3 linked regions of the Lentimicrobium sp. L6 genome follow. The protein of the gene in region 1 interacts with the protein of each later gene in a pairwise test. Links are inferred from orthologs where the notes say so. Each region holds a gene or a part of one and is shown on either strand. Other genes may lie near its edges.

Region 1 (4,321 bases):
AGGTTATTGCTATAAGTCCACCCCACAGAATCGGTATGTGAAGAGAAAGTACCAGTAGCTTTTACGAATAACTGTAACTTACCTTCATTATCAGCAACCCCATCAAGTTCGCTAACATTAGGCCACATAGGTCCTTCAAAACCACCAGTAGCCCAAAGATATTCACTCATTACTTCGTTATCGGCTAAGTCAATTTCTATTTGTTCCCAATCTTGACCTTGATTTTCTGTCTTAAACACAATAGGAGAGTATCCTCCTTCGTCATCTAAATTTGCATCAACACCAATCATCCATGTATAACCCACAGAACCATTATTTGACCAAGCATTACCAAATGTCCACTTATTCTTTGTAGTTCCTGGGTTAGATCCACCAATTCTCATAGCTAAATCTACAGGAATTTCAACATAGTACCAATCAAAACTAGAGCCATTAAAATCAGCATACCAACCACCAATGTTAAATTCAGTTGAATAACCATCCTCCACTTGATATCTTCTCTCTATTACGTGAGCCATTCCATCGGAACATACTTGCAAACCATTACGAAGCATCTGACTACCAGACCAATTCGGGTCTGCGGGAATAACTTCTTGAACTAAATCATCTCCATTTACCTTTGAAGTAGCACGGAAATTTTCATGCCAACCATCATTGCTATTAGGACCACATGAAACAATATACGCCTCATCAGGATCTGTATTTCCTTCTGGATTATAAATAACACCTGAGGGATATCTACAAGCATATTCTGTTTGCATCATCCATGTATTATCCCACGTATTAGCACCATCTGTAGAAGTAGCAGTAATAATGTTACCACTATTTAGAGCTTCAGGATAAGTTGCTGGATCTGTTCTAAAGGTAAAGGCATAGGTACCTATTTCTGTATTATAATCTAGATATCTTTGCTCTTCAAGTAGAACCGACCAAATATTTGCAGAATTTCCTATATATACTCGCTCAACAGCTTGTACACCTTTGAAATCATAATTAGCTGTAATACTAGGGTTTACTTGTACTGGAGTCATCTGTAAATCGTTTTTACTTCGGGGATCTATTTCGTCTTTGGGTCTATCACCCTTTTTTCAATCGGCCATAGCAGCAAATGAAAGGCTTAAAGCTAAACTAAACAGTAATTTTTTTTTCATAGTTTCAAACATTTAAAAATTATTATTATTTTATTAGAGTATATCTATCCTAAAATAGGAGTTAAAGTTAGCCTTGAGAAATGTTTTGAAGAAATGGATTTAATAATTATTAATATCAAATGCTGTTGAAAAAGCTTTTTTTTAGTATTATAAAATGGTATCCGTTCAATAATAGGCTTTCAGCTTTTTTTTCGTGTTTTTGAATTGAAAATATTGGAATCGAATGAGGAAATAAAAATGTATTAAATAATGTAAATCACATAAATCGAATCTTAAGTTTAAAGATTTAGGCGCTATCACTAAAAAATATTTACCATGCTTAGAAAAACTGCAGTATAATTGAAAATGAAAACCATACTTTTGTGCCATATTTACAAATCAGTTGTTTTCAACACCATAAAAATATGTCAGAAAACTATAAATTCTCCCAACACAAAAAATGCGAATACTTCCCTTGCCATCAAGGATTAAAAGAGGAGGAGTTTAATTGCTTATTCTGTTATTGTCCGCTTTATATGCTTCAAGATAAATGTGGAGGAAATTTTAAATATGCCCAAGGTATTAAAGACTGTAGCGATTGTACCATAACTCATGCTACTGGAGGATACGACCATGTGATGAGTAAAATGGGCATGATTATGAAAATAGGTAGTGAAACGAGTAACAAATAAGCAGTTTGGGTTATGATTAGTTTTGCCGCCATAGATTTTGAAACTGCCAATAAAAAAGGCAGTAGTGTTTGTGCCGTTGGAGTGGTCGTTGTAAAGGATGGAGAAATCACCAATAAATTCTACAGTCTTATTCAACCTGAGCCCAACTACTACGACTACTGGAATACTCAAGTTCACGGGCTCACAGAACTCGACACCGATCAATCTCCTGTTTTCCCCGATGTTTGGGACCAGATAATACCTTTAATCGAAGACCTCCCCTTGGTGGCACATAATAGTAAATTCGATGAAGGTTGTCTAAAAAAAGTCTTCCAAGTATATCAAATGGATTATCCAAAATACCGTTTTTACTGTACCGTAAAAGCGGCTAGAAAACACTTTCCTCAACTTGAAAACCATCAGCTCCATACCGTATCAAAGCACTGTGGCTACGAAATGAGAAAACACCACGAAGCTCTGGATGATGCCTATGCTTGTGCTATAATTGGGATGAGGATTTTTGGGAATACTATGTTGTTTATGTAGCTGATTCGACATTACAAATCAGTTTTCCTCAGCCCAATTGGGAGTCTGATTTGCAAGATTTGCATTTTATTTAAAATACCATTCTTTGAATGGTCCAAATCAATAAACAATATGACAACCTAGGGATTTTTGCTCCTTTTAGGGTTTGTGGTATACAAAAAATTGCCATCATGAAACTATTACCGAACACTAACTAGAATACTGCAACTGAATCAGTTTATTATACTTGCCATCATTTACTTTCATTAGATTTTCGTGGGTGCCTTGCTCCACTATTTCTCCTTGTTCCATTACCACAATTTCATCTGCTTTTCTAATGGTTGATAAGCGGTGGGCAATGATAATGGAGGTTCGGCCTTGCATTAATTTCTCAAGGGCTTCTTGAACTAGTTTTTCTGAAACTGAATCTAATGATGAAGTGGCTTCGTCTAATATTAAAATCTTAGGGTCTTTTAAAATGGCTCTGGCAATGGCTATTCTTTGCCTTTGCCCACCAGAAAGCTGAGTTCCTCGTTCTCCAACGATGGTATCAAATTGCTCTGGAAAGCGTTCGATAAACTCCAAAGCATTGGCTTTTTGTGCAGCCTCATAAATGTCTTTTTCACTGGCATTGGGCTTTCCATAAGCTATGTTTTCACTAATACTTCCTCCGAATAGAAAGATGTCTTGTGGTACCAATGAAATCTGACTTCTTAAAGCCGATAATGGAAAATCATGACTATCGATGTCATTGAAAAACAGACTATTTTTTGCTGGCGGATGCAACATCAATAATAAAGAAGCCATGGTACTTTTCCCCGCTCCACTATGACCCACAAGAGCTACCATATTATTACTTTCGATGTTTATATTGATATTTTGAAGCACTTTTTGGTCTGGGCGCGATGGATAGGCAAAGTTCAAATTCTTAAGACTGATTTGCCCATTCATTTTATACTTTGAATCTATTTCTTTGAGGTCTTGAAGTTCTTCTGGCTCTTCATCATAGATTTTAAAAAGGTCCTCAGTGGCACCAATAAATTTCTGAATATTGGTATAAACATTGGCCAAACCGCTTATGGTACCACCCACAAACACAGAGTAGATAACAAAGGAGAATAAATCACCTGCAGCCATTTCGCCAGCCTGCAAATATCGTGAACCTTGCCATACCACAGTGGCAATGGCACCAAAAAGCCCGAGTATGATAAAGGAGGAAAATGCTCCTCTATACCTTCCACTCGTCATACCCAAGTCAGCTATCTCTTTCGTCTTTTTCTTATAACGAGCAATCTCAATATATTCATTGGTAAAGGCCTTTACACTCTGAATTCCCTGTAAAGTTTCCTCTATAATGGTATTTGAATCAGCCAACTCCGATTGTATGTCTTTGGAGAATTTGCGAATAAACTTACCAAAAAATCGAGCAAAAATCATAGTAGGAGGGAGTATGATTAGCATAAAACCAGTAAGTTTTATAGAGATGATACCCAATAATGTAACCCCACCAACGATGATGATAATCTGTCGGATAAACTCGGCCAAGGTTGTGGTCATGGTCTCCTGAAGCAAAGCTACATCTGCTGAAATTCTACTGTTTAATTCTCCAACTCTTCTCTTCTCGAAAAACTGAAGTGGGAGTTTGATCAAATGACTATAGCTAGCCAAACGCAGAGCAGCAAGAGATTTCTCAGTTACATTCACAAATAAAACAATCCTGAAATAGGAAAATACCGCTTGAAGTATTAATACTCCAGCAATCAATAGAGCAGTTTGATTTAAACTCAAACCAAAAGTAGTATTCTCGACTGAATTCACCAAATCACCCAAGAGTTTTGGAAAAGCCAAACTCGCCAAACTAGAACCCAATAAAAAGAAAACACCTAAAAAGTACTGTCCTCTATAGGGTTTGATATATTTATAAAGACGCATTGCACTGGCAAAGCCATTTTTATTGAGCTTTCCTTTGGGAACATTTGAGGTGTCTATTTTTGC
Region 2 (5,750 bases), on another replicon or contig:
ATTGGATAAATGATAGCAAAAACTCATCAACCTCCCTATTACGCAGTTATATTTACTTCTATTATGAATGCCTCAACTGATGGATATGAAATAATGGCTAATAAAATGCTAGAACTAGCTGAAAAACAAGATGGATTCTTGGGAATTGAATCTGCAAGAGAAGAAATAGGTATAACGGTTTCCTATTGGAAAGATGAGGAATCTATCAAAAACTGGAAGCTGCAAACCGATCATATCATAGCTCAAAAATTGGGCAAAGAAAAGTGGTATGAGTCATATAGAATTAGGGTATGTAAGGTAGAAAGAGATTATACAAATCTTAAATAAAATCTCTATTTACTTTTTAGCGTATTTGTATTTTTTACCTCCAAGGCATATTCCCAATATATCATTAAACCATTTACAGGAGAACCTCACCTGATTTAAAACACTCATGCCTTTGCTCCTGATGGCTTTGATATTGATGAAATTGCAGAAGGTGGAGAAAATATTGTAATGCCAGTAAGCATTTTTAATTCTGGGGTTGAAACGGCTAGCTGAGTTTCTGCGGTCATTATCTGTAGCGATCTAGATATTACTATTACAAGTGATCACAAAACATATAATGATATCATTTCAGATGGAGAAGTATGGAGCAATGGCGGATATGAGTTTACAATTAATGAAAACTGTATAGAGAAAGATGTGTCTTTTGTATTTATCATCACCACCAATGAGGAAAGTTGGTCTGACACTTTCGTCTTACATTTATATCCTAAAGATGCTTTTGGAATTTCAGAATTGGATAAAGATATCTACATCATCTATCCTAATCCAAATGAAGGAGTCTTTAACATCAGAGCGGAGAACTTATCCAAAGAAACCAATTATCAGATTCTAAATGCTGCTGGTAAGTTGGTTAGAAGTGGGTATATTCAACACTCAAGCTTTAATGAAACTCAAATTAATATTGGATATATAGAAAACGGAATCTATCTATTAAGACTAATAGAAAATATTCAATCTGTTAACTATAAATTTATCGTGCGATAAGATGGACCAAAGCTTTCAGTTTTTCACATTTAGTCCAACTTATTAACAATGATACTAAATAACTAGTTTTCTGTCACATATAAATTATTAACAAGCCAGATACTTATGTTGTTTTTGGGTATTTTTGAAGGCTCATTTTCAACCTAATTCTGTTCTATGTTTTTAATTTACGATACTGAAACCACTGGTTTACCTAAGGATTATAATGCACCTATCACCAATTCGGATAATTGGCCACGTATGGTCCAAATTTCTTGGCAATTGCATGATGATAAAGGCCAATTGGTGGAAGTTAAAAACTACATCATTAAACCTGAAGGATATGAAATCCCCTATGCTGTAGTTAAGGTACATGGTATCACCACTGAAAGAGCAGAAAAACAGGGAGTTGCCTTAAGTATGGTCTTGGATGAGTTTAACGAGACGCTTAAGAAAACTACTTTTGTTGTTGGCCATAATATTGAATTTGATAATAATATCATTGGGGCTGAGTTTCATAGGAAAGACATCGATACTCCCCTTTTTGAGCGTACCAGTTTAGATACTAAAAATGAATCGACAAATTATTGTGCTATTCCTGGTGGAAAAGGAGGAAAGTTTAAATGGCCCAAACTTGGCGAACTCCATGAGAAATTATTTGGGGAAGCCTTCGATATGGCACATAATGCTGCTGCCGATGTGGAAGCCACCGCTCGTTGTTTTCTCGAACTTGTTCGACTCAAAGTTATTGAAGCAGGGAAATTGCATTTTTCTGAAGAACAATTTGAGGCTTTTCAACTGGCAAACCCAAATACTATCCAAGCTATAGGTTTAAATACTCAACCCTATGATGCAGTTGATCTAGATGAATCAGACTCCCCAGAAATCAGTATTCAAACTGAATTAGAAAAAGGTACTGTAAAGACCAAGACTATCCTTACTGGAGAGCTAAAATATTCACATTTACACTTACATACCCCATACTCTATCCTAGATGGAGCGACTTCTATTCCCCGTTTAGCAGAAAAAGCTTTAAATGATGGAATGGAAGCTGTTGCCATTACCGATCATGGTAATATGTTCGGAGTAAAAACATTTCACAAAATACTAACCGGAAAAGGTTTAAAGCCAATTTTAGGCTGTGAAGTTTATGTGGCACGAAGAGGAATGCACCGAAAAGAAGCCAAAATTGACGGTAGCGGTTGGCATTTGGTGTTATTGGCAAAAAATAGAGCTGGCTATCAGAACTTGATGAGAATGGTGAGTCTGTCTTGGTTAGAAGGAAATTATTACAAACCACGTATAGATAAAGAATTATTAAGTCAGAATTCAGAAGGATTAATTGCTCTTTCAGCTTGTTTAGGCGGTGAAGTGAATCAAAAACTGATGAATGAAAGCCAAGGAGAAGCAGAAAAAGCTGCCCTTTGGTATAAAGATTTATTTGGCGAAGATTTTTACCTCGAACTCCAAAGGCATCAGTCAGGAGATCCAGAATTAGATAGTAAAGTATATGAAGACCAGGTTTTTGTTAATCAGAAACTTTTGGAAATGGGCCATAAATACGGAATCAAAGTAGTTGCCACCAATGATGTCCATTTTGTAAATAAAGAAGATTCTGGAGCTCAAGATCGATTAATCTGTATCAGTACTGGAAAAAACATTGATGATCCAAGCCGTCTTAGGTATTCAGGTCAAGAATGGTTCAAAACTCAGAAAGAGATGATTGAACTATTTAAGGATCATCCTGAGTGCATTGCTCATACTCAAGAAATAGTTGATAAGGTGGAGAATTACCCTCTGAACTCCAAGCCTATCATGCCTGACTTTACTCTTCCTGAGGGTTTTACCGATGAAAATGAATATCTCAGGCATATTGTTTATGAAGGAGCACATATTCGTTGGGGAGCAGTTCTAACAGAAGAACTCATTGAGCGCTTAGATTTTGAACTGGAAACTATCAAAAAGATGGGATTCCCTGGCTATTTCCTTATTGTCTGGGATTTTTTGGTTGCAGCAAGAAATATGGGAGTTGTAGTGGGTCCCGGTCGTGGCTCTGCTGCTGGTTCTGCTGTGGCCTATTCTCTTCGTATCACAGAAATAGATCCTGTAAAATATAATCTACTGTTTGAGAGATTCCTGAATCCTGATCGTGTGTCCATGCCCGATATCGATATCGATTTCGATGATGAAGGTAGAGGAAGAATCATGGAATGGGTAGTGAATAAATATGGTGAGAAACGAGTAGCTCACATTGTGACATTCGGTAGTTTGGCAGCAAAATCAGCTATTCGAGATGTGGGTAGAGTACAGCAATATCCACTATCAGAAACCATGTTACTCCAAAAACTTGTACCAACTCGACCGGGTATTTCATTAAAGGATGCTTTTAAAGAAGTTCCTGAACTGAATAATATAAAAAGAGGAAAAGGCGAGGCTGCCGATGTATTAAAATATGCCGAAGTATTGGAGGGCTCAGTTAGAAATACTGGTGTTCATGCTTGTGGTGTTATTATTGGCAAAGAAGATTTAGAGAATTATGTTCCTATTAGTACTGCAAAAGATTCAGAATTAAAATATGTAACTCAGTATGATGGAAAGCATGTTGAGGATATTGGTTTATTAAAGATGGATTTTTTGGGTTTAAAAACTCTGACCATTATTAAGCATGCCGTTGAGAATATCAAAGAATCGAAAGGTGTTGAAATAGATATTGAGAATGTAAACTTGGAAGATGAAAAGACCTACCAATTATATTCTGATGGCGATACTACCGGGTTATTCCAGTTTGAGTCGGCTGGAATGAAAAAGTATCTTAAGGAATTAAAGCCCACTCGTTTTGAGGATTTGATTGCTATGAATGCGCTCTATCGTCCTGGTCCTTTAGAATATATTCCTAGTTTTGTAAAGCGAAAAAATGGTTTAGAACCCATTGAATACGATCTTCCAATGATGAAAGAATACCTGGAAGAAACCTATGGTATCACAGTTTACCAAGAACAGGTGATGCTTCTTTCTCGCCAGCTGGCTAATTTTACTCGTGGACAATCCGATTCACTCCGTAAAGCCATGGGTAAGAAGATTAAAGCCATGATGGATGAGTTGAAAGTATTATTTATTGAAGGTTGTAAAGCTAATGAGCGATTCATGAAGGAATGTACGGAGACAAAAAAGAATCCAGACAAACTTATCAATAAAATTTGGGGTGACTGGGAAGCTTTTGCTAAATATGCTTTCAATAAATCTCATGCCACTTGTTATTCCTATGTTTCTTATCAAACGGCATATTTAAAAGCCCATTATCCAGCTGAATTTATGGCCGCTGTACTGAGTAATAATATGAGTGATATTGAGAAAGTGACATTCTTTATCGATGATTGCAGAAATCAAGGATTTAAGGTTTTAGGTCCAGACATTAATGAATCAGGAACTAATTTTGCAGTTAATAAAGATGGAGATATTCGCTTTGGATTAAATGCCATCAAAGGAGTTGGAGGTGCTGCTGCCGATATGATTATAGAGGAACGCAGAGAAAATGGCAAGTATAAAGGTATTTTTGGCATGGTCAAACGAGTTAACCTTCGTTCAGTTAACAAGAAGAGTTTAGAATCTATGGTCTATGCCGGTGCTTTCGATAGTTTTGAGAAAACACCACGTCATGTCTTCTTCCATATGGAAAATGGCTCAACTTTTTTAGAGAAAATCATTCAATATGGACATAAGTTTCAAGCGGAACAAAACTCTAATCAAGGAAGTTTATTTGGAGACTTAGGCTCTGTAGAATTGCCTGATCCAGAAATTCCAGAGACTGAACCTTGGTCACAACTCGAATCATTAAAAAGGGAAAATGATGTGGTAGGATTTTATCTATCTGGCCATCCTCTAGATACTTATAGTATGGAACTTAAGCAATTTTGCAATAGCGATATCAAAAGCTTCAATGCTGTGATGGAAAGGCTGAATCAAATTGTGATGAATACCGAAAAGGACAAAGATGGTAAAAAGCCTGAAACCGATGAGCTGAAGCTACTTAGAGACAAGCCATATACCATAGCAGGTATTATCTCTATCCCTGCTAGCACCACGATGATGACCAAAACAGGAAAGCCATTTGGTAGATTCACTGTGGAGGATTATACAGGTTCATTGGAAATCAATATGTTTGGCGAAAATTTCGAGAAATACAAGAGTATTTTGAGTAGAAAAGACCAATATGTTCTTTTAAAAGTAGCTCCAGAAAAACCCCGTTGGCGTGATGAGTTTGAACTCAAAATCAATGCTATAGAACTGTTATCTGAAGTGATGGAGAAATATGTAAGGAGAATTGACCTTAGCATCAAATTACATAATGTATCTTCTCAATTGATAGATAATCTGAATACTGTTATTGAAACCGGTGGTGGCAAAACGCCCATCAATGTGCAAGTTATCGATGAAAATAATGAGATATTACATATGAATATTCCTACTAAAGTAAACTCTAAGCATTTTATCAATGCGCTAAAAGATAATGAAGAATTAAGTATTCGGTTGGTGAAGTAATTGCGCGATATCTTTTTATATTATCTATAATAAATACTTATCCTTTAAGAAAAAAAACAGCCTTGAATTAAAATACAAGGCTGTTTTTTGTTTTTTCTATTCCCACTCAATGGTAGCAGGTGGTTTGGAACTGATATCGTAAACGACTCTATTTACTCCTTTAACTTTATTTATCACATCGTTGGAAACCTTGGCTAAAA
Region 3 (3,751 bases), on another replicon or contig:
GTCATCTTGTGAACCAAAGAAATAAAATAAAGGGTTGATTCCGCTCAATTGCATTTCGGCAACCAAAGGAAGGATTTCTTCTTTAGATTTTACCGCATTAATTTTGTCAATGGCAGGTTGAATAGGTTTCATTCCTAGTGCATCGATTGCAGTGGTATCCATTCCGCTATTATAAAAATCACCAATTTTTTGAGCAATACTACCCTTTGGAGCGTCTGCTTCAGCAGCTTCCAAAATGAGTGCTTTTAATTGTTTTTGATTTTCGTCAGACAAAACAGTAAAAGAACCATACTGTGTTTTATCATCAGGAACAGGATTGTCTTTTAACCATCCGCCACTTGTGTATTGGAAAAAGTCGTCACCAGGTTTTACGGTGAGATCCATGTTCTTTAGGTCCACAGCTTTAACTGCAGTACTTGTTGTCTTTTTGCTCGTTTCTGAGCTGCAGGAAAACAATATCATTCCTAATGCCAAACTCCATATAGAAGTTTTGAGTGTAAAATTCATCTTTTTTTAATTAAGGTTTAACAATAAATGTGGTTTTACTATTATCTATTGTTTGTTTTGTGATTCTTAAAATTCGATTTCCAATTTTAGTACATCTTTTAGCTTGCGGAGATTAGGATTCTTTTTAGCCATTTGCTCAAACTTTTCCATGGGCCCGTCAGCCTTGAAATTTTCGGTGGCTAAAATACTAGTTTTTATTTTAATCTGGTAATTATTTAATTGGGTGCGCAGTTTCATCAACAGAACTTCTGCATGGCTCATCAAATCTTGCTCTTGGGCTTTGTTATAGAATTTGAATTCTATTTCTTTGTCGTTTATTAGTGCTGGTTTTTCTGAACGTAAAACCGATTTTAGGCTGGGTTGACCTTCCAATTCATTGATAAATGAATTGATAATCTCATCTAGCTTGTCCTTCTCGATAGGTTCGGCTATATGCTCTTTCCCTATCATATAGGCTATTGGATCTTCTTCGGCATCCGCTTCCTTTTTTTCATCATTTAATGAGTAACCCAAATCACGACTGAATCCTCTATTGATTTTTCTTTTTAATGGTTTCGGTTTGTCTTCTTTTGTGGAAGGTTTTGTTGTTGGTCCTGTATTTTCTTGACTGTCTGCTCTTGGTATTGGGCTTGGTTCAATAGCTTTTTCCTCTGTTTTCTGAGGACTTGAAACACTAGTGTTTTCAGGTGAAGGAACATTTGTGTTTATGTTGGGAGAAAGTAGTGTGTCCGCAAAGTCTTGTTTATCAGTTAATAAGCTTTCTGGAACTTCATTTTTTTTTAGGTCAATCCTTTTTTTTTCAGCCCCAGTTTTGTCAAACATGCCAGAGGCCAGTCCGCACATTTGCATCAATCCCAGTTCTAGAAGAAGCCTTTTGTTATTGCTTGTTCTGTAATTGATGTCGCTCTGATTGTTTATCTCAAGACATCGAATGAGGAACCCAGTTTCAAACTGAGGAGCTTGTTGACGGTATTTTTCCTTTATATTATTAGAAGTGTCCATCAAATCTATGGTAGCTTCGTCACGGCTAATCATTAATGATCTTAAGTGTTCGCCCAATCCAATGATAAAGTGTTGTCCATCGAAACCTTTGTCAATAATCTGGTTCAATAATACCAAAGCGCTACTGATATTTCCTTTGAGGATTTCATCGGTGATTTTGAAGAAATAATCTTGGTCTAATACGTGCAGGTTTTCTACCACTTTTTCATAGGTCAGGTGACCTGAAGTAAAGCTCACTAATTGATCAAATATTGAAAGTGCATCCCTTAAAGCACCATCTGCTTTTTCAGCTACCAGGTGAAGTGCATCTTCTTCTGCAGTAACGCCTTCATTTTTGGCCACATAAGCCAAGTGTTTAGCCATATCGCTAATGGTGATTCTGTTGAAGTTGAATACCTGGCAACGAGATAAAATAGTCGGGATAATTTTATGACGCTCGGTAGTTGCTAAAATAAACTTCACATAAGTTGGAGGCTCCTCTAATGTCTTCAAAAAGGCATTGAAAGCTTGGGTAGATAGCATATGAACCTCATCTATGATATAGATTTTGTATTTACCAACCTGAGGAGGGATTCTAACTTGTTCCACCAGTTGACGAATATCATCTACGCTATTATTAGAGGCTGCATCGAGTTCATATATATTAAAGGAAGAATTAGTGGCAAAAGATTTACAAGACTCACACTCGTTACAGGCTTCGGTATTCGCCACATCGAGGTTCATGCAATTAATGGTTTTAGCAAAAATACGTGCAGTTGTTGTTTTACCAACACCTCTAGGCCCAGTAAATAGGTATGCTTGCGCCAAGTGATTGGTGCTAATGGCATTCTTCAAGGTGTTGGTGATGCTTTGTTGCCCCACCACGGTATCGAAGGTTGCTGGTCTGTATTTTCTCGCCGAAACAATAAAATTCTCCATAAGATTGCAAAAATAGGAAAATCTTTGATGAATGGGAGAGATGAGGGGGATAATTTTTATTGCTTTTTTGTTATGATAATTTTCTAGTAAAAATGGCCTTTGAGGAATAGTTATGGCCTTTCCTGGTTTTTGAAAGTGATGCTTGTCCTATAAATTAGGAAATTATAGATACTTTGCACAAAACTATAGCACCCCAATAGCATGATAAAAAAATCAAATGCATGCATATAAAAACAACAAAAAATATAGCTAAATATTTCCAGTTAAAGCCAGAAGGATCGACCCTTTTTTTGTATTTCGGACTTTCTCTACCAAAATCACTGTTTCATGTGATATTTACGAGATTTTTTTGTAAACTTGCACATGTTTAATTAGGCCAGAAAACTGAGATTTGGATTATTTACCTAAAAGAATGATTTTGAAGCATATAAAGTTACTTTTAATTGCCCTGACCATAAGCGGTTTTGCCCTTAAATCAAGCATGGCACATACTGATCATGCCACTGAGCATAAAGAAAATATTCATGAAATTGCCGATGAAGAGGTTTTCGACGCTGGTAAAATGATTATTGAGCACGTCATAGATTCCTATGAATGGCACATTCTAAATTGGGGTCATACCCATGTTTCTGTTCCTCTTCCAATTCTTATTTTCCACGATGGACAGTTGTTGTCATTTATGTCATCTGCTTTTGTAGATCATGAAACACACCATAAAATCCCTGTTTTTTTCGATTCTAACGGAGAGATGATACATGATCTTGAGCATGGTGCTGATGTAGCTTACGCTTTTGCAATTATGCAAGATGGCGGACATAAAGGTAAAATAGCCTATATCGATGCGCAACAGTATTTTGCCAATCACGAAATTATAGAAATTACTGAAGGTGGATTGCCTTGGGATTTTTCTATCACAAAAAATGTCGTAGCCCTTTGGTTCAGTATTATTCTAATGCTGTGGATTTTTGCCAGTGTAGCTAAAAGCTATAAAACTAGAAAAGGAATGGCCCCAAAGGGCATGCAGAGTGTTTTTGAGCCTTTGATTGTTTTTATTCGTGACGATATTGCCAAGTCTTCTATTGGCGAAAAGAAATATGAAAAATACCTTCCATTTTTACTCACTATTTTCTTCTTTATCTTCTTTAATAATCTTTTAGGTTTGATTCCTATCATTCCTGGAGGAGCGAATTTAACAGGAAATATTGCGGTAACTGGAGTTTTAGCAGTATTCACTTTTGTAATTACTACTTTAAGTGCCAATAAAAACTATTGGGTACATATTGTAAATACACCTGGTGTACCATGGTGGTTGAAGTTCCCTATT

What was found. Proteins that work in one complex are often made in the same cells at the same time.
Region 2: the proteins of HNS38_RS08025 (region 1) and dnaE interact in binary tests that used the Escherichia coli proteins (3 or more experiments, as listed by UniProt). The link is inferred for Lentimicrobium sp. L6 from one-to-one orthologs.
Region 3: the proteins of HNS38_RS08025 (region 1) and HNS38_RS09080 interact in binary tests that used the Escherichia coli proteins (3 or more experiments, as listed by UniProt). The link is inferred for Lentimicrobium sp. L6 from one-to-one orthologs.

Annotation. Positions count from the first base shown.
Region 1 is NZ_JABKCA010000024.1:53,820-58,140, reverse strand. Bases 878-3,590 are described here. They hold HNS38_RS08025 (3'-5' exonuclease), read left to right. Parts: upstream 878-1,834; coding sequence 1,835-2,347; downstream 2,348-3,590. Other genes in these bases: HNS38_RS08020 (ABC transporter ATP-binding protein), read right to left, coding at 2,537-3,590; HNS38_RS08030 (cysteine-rich small domain-containing protein), read left to right, coding at 1,556-1,822; HNS38_RS08035 (T9SS type A sorting domain-containing protein), read right to left, coding at 878-1,031. In the rest of the region: more of HNS38_RS08035, read right to left, coding at 1-877; more of HNS38_RS08020, read right to left, coding at 3,591-4,321. UniProt on the Escherichia coli protein: DNA polymerase III is a complex, multichain enzyme responsible for most of the replicative synthesis in bacteria. The epsilon subunit contain the editing function and is a proofreading 3'-5' exonuclease.
Region 2 is NZ_JABKCA010000008.1:77,732-83,481, forward strand. What follows is about bases 805-5,750. They hold dnaE (DNA polymerase III subunit alpha), read left to right. Parts: upstream 805-1,188; coding sequence 1,189-5,550; downstream 5,551-5,750. Other genes in these bases: HNS38_RS03470 (T9SS type A sorting domain-containing protein), read left to right, coding at 805-1,032; guaA (glutamine-hydrolyzing GMP synthase), read right to left, coding at 5,647-5,750. Outside these bases: HNS38_RS03460 (tRNA-binding protein), read left to right, coding at 1-9; HNS38_RS03465 (antibiotic biosynthesis monooxygenase), read left to right, coding at 10-327; more of HNS38_RS03470, read left to right, coding at 685-804. UniProt on the Escherichia coli protein: DNA polymerase III is a complex, multichain enzyme responsible for most of the replicative synthesis in bacteria. This DNA polymerase also exhibits 3' to 5' exonuclease activity. The alpha chain is the DNA polymerase catalytic subunit.
Region 3 is NZ_JABKCA010000030.1:6,261-10,011, reverse strand. What follows is about bases 1-2,947. They hold HNS38_RS09080 (DNA polymerase III subunit gamma/tau), read right to left. Parts: upstream 2,428-2,947; coding sequence 574-2,427; downstream 1-573. Other genes in these bases: atpB (F0F1 ATP synthase subunit A), read left to right, coding at 2,846-2,947; HNS38_RS09085 (M13 family metallopeptidase), read right to left, coding at 1-507. In the rest of the region: more of atpB, read left to right, coding at 2,948-3,751. UniProt on the Escherichia coli protein: Part of the beta sliding clamp loading complex, which hydrolyzes ATP to load the beta clamp onto primed DNA to form the DNA replication pre-initiation complex.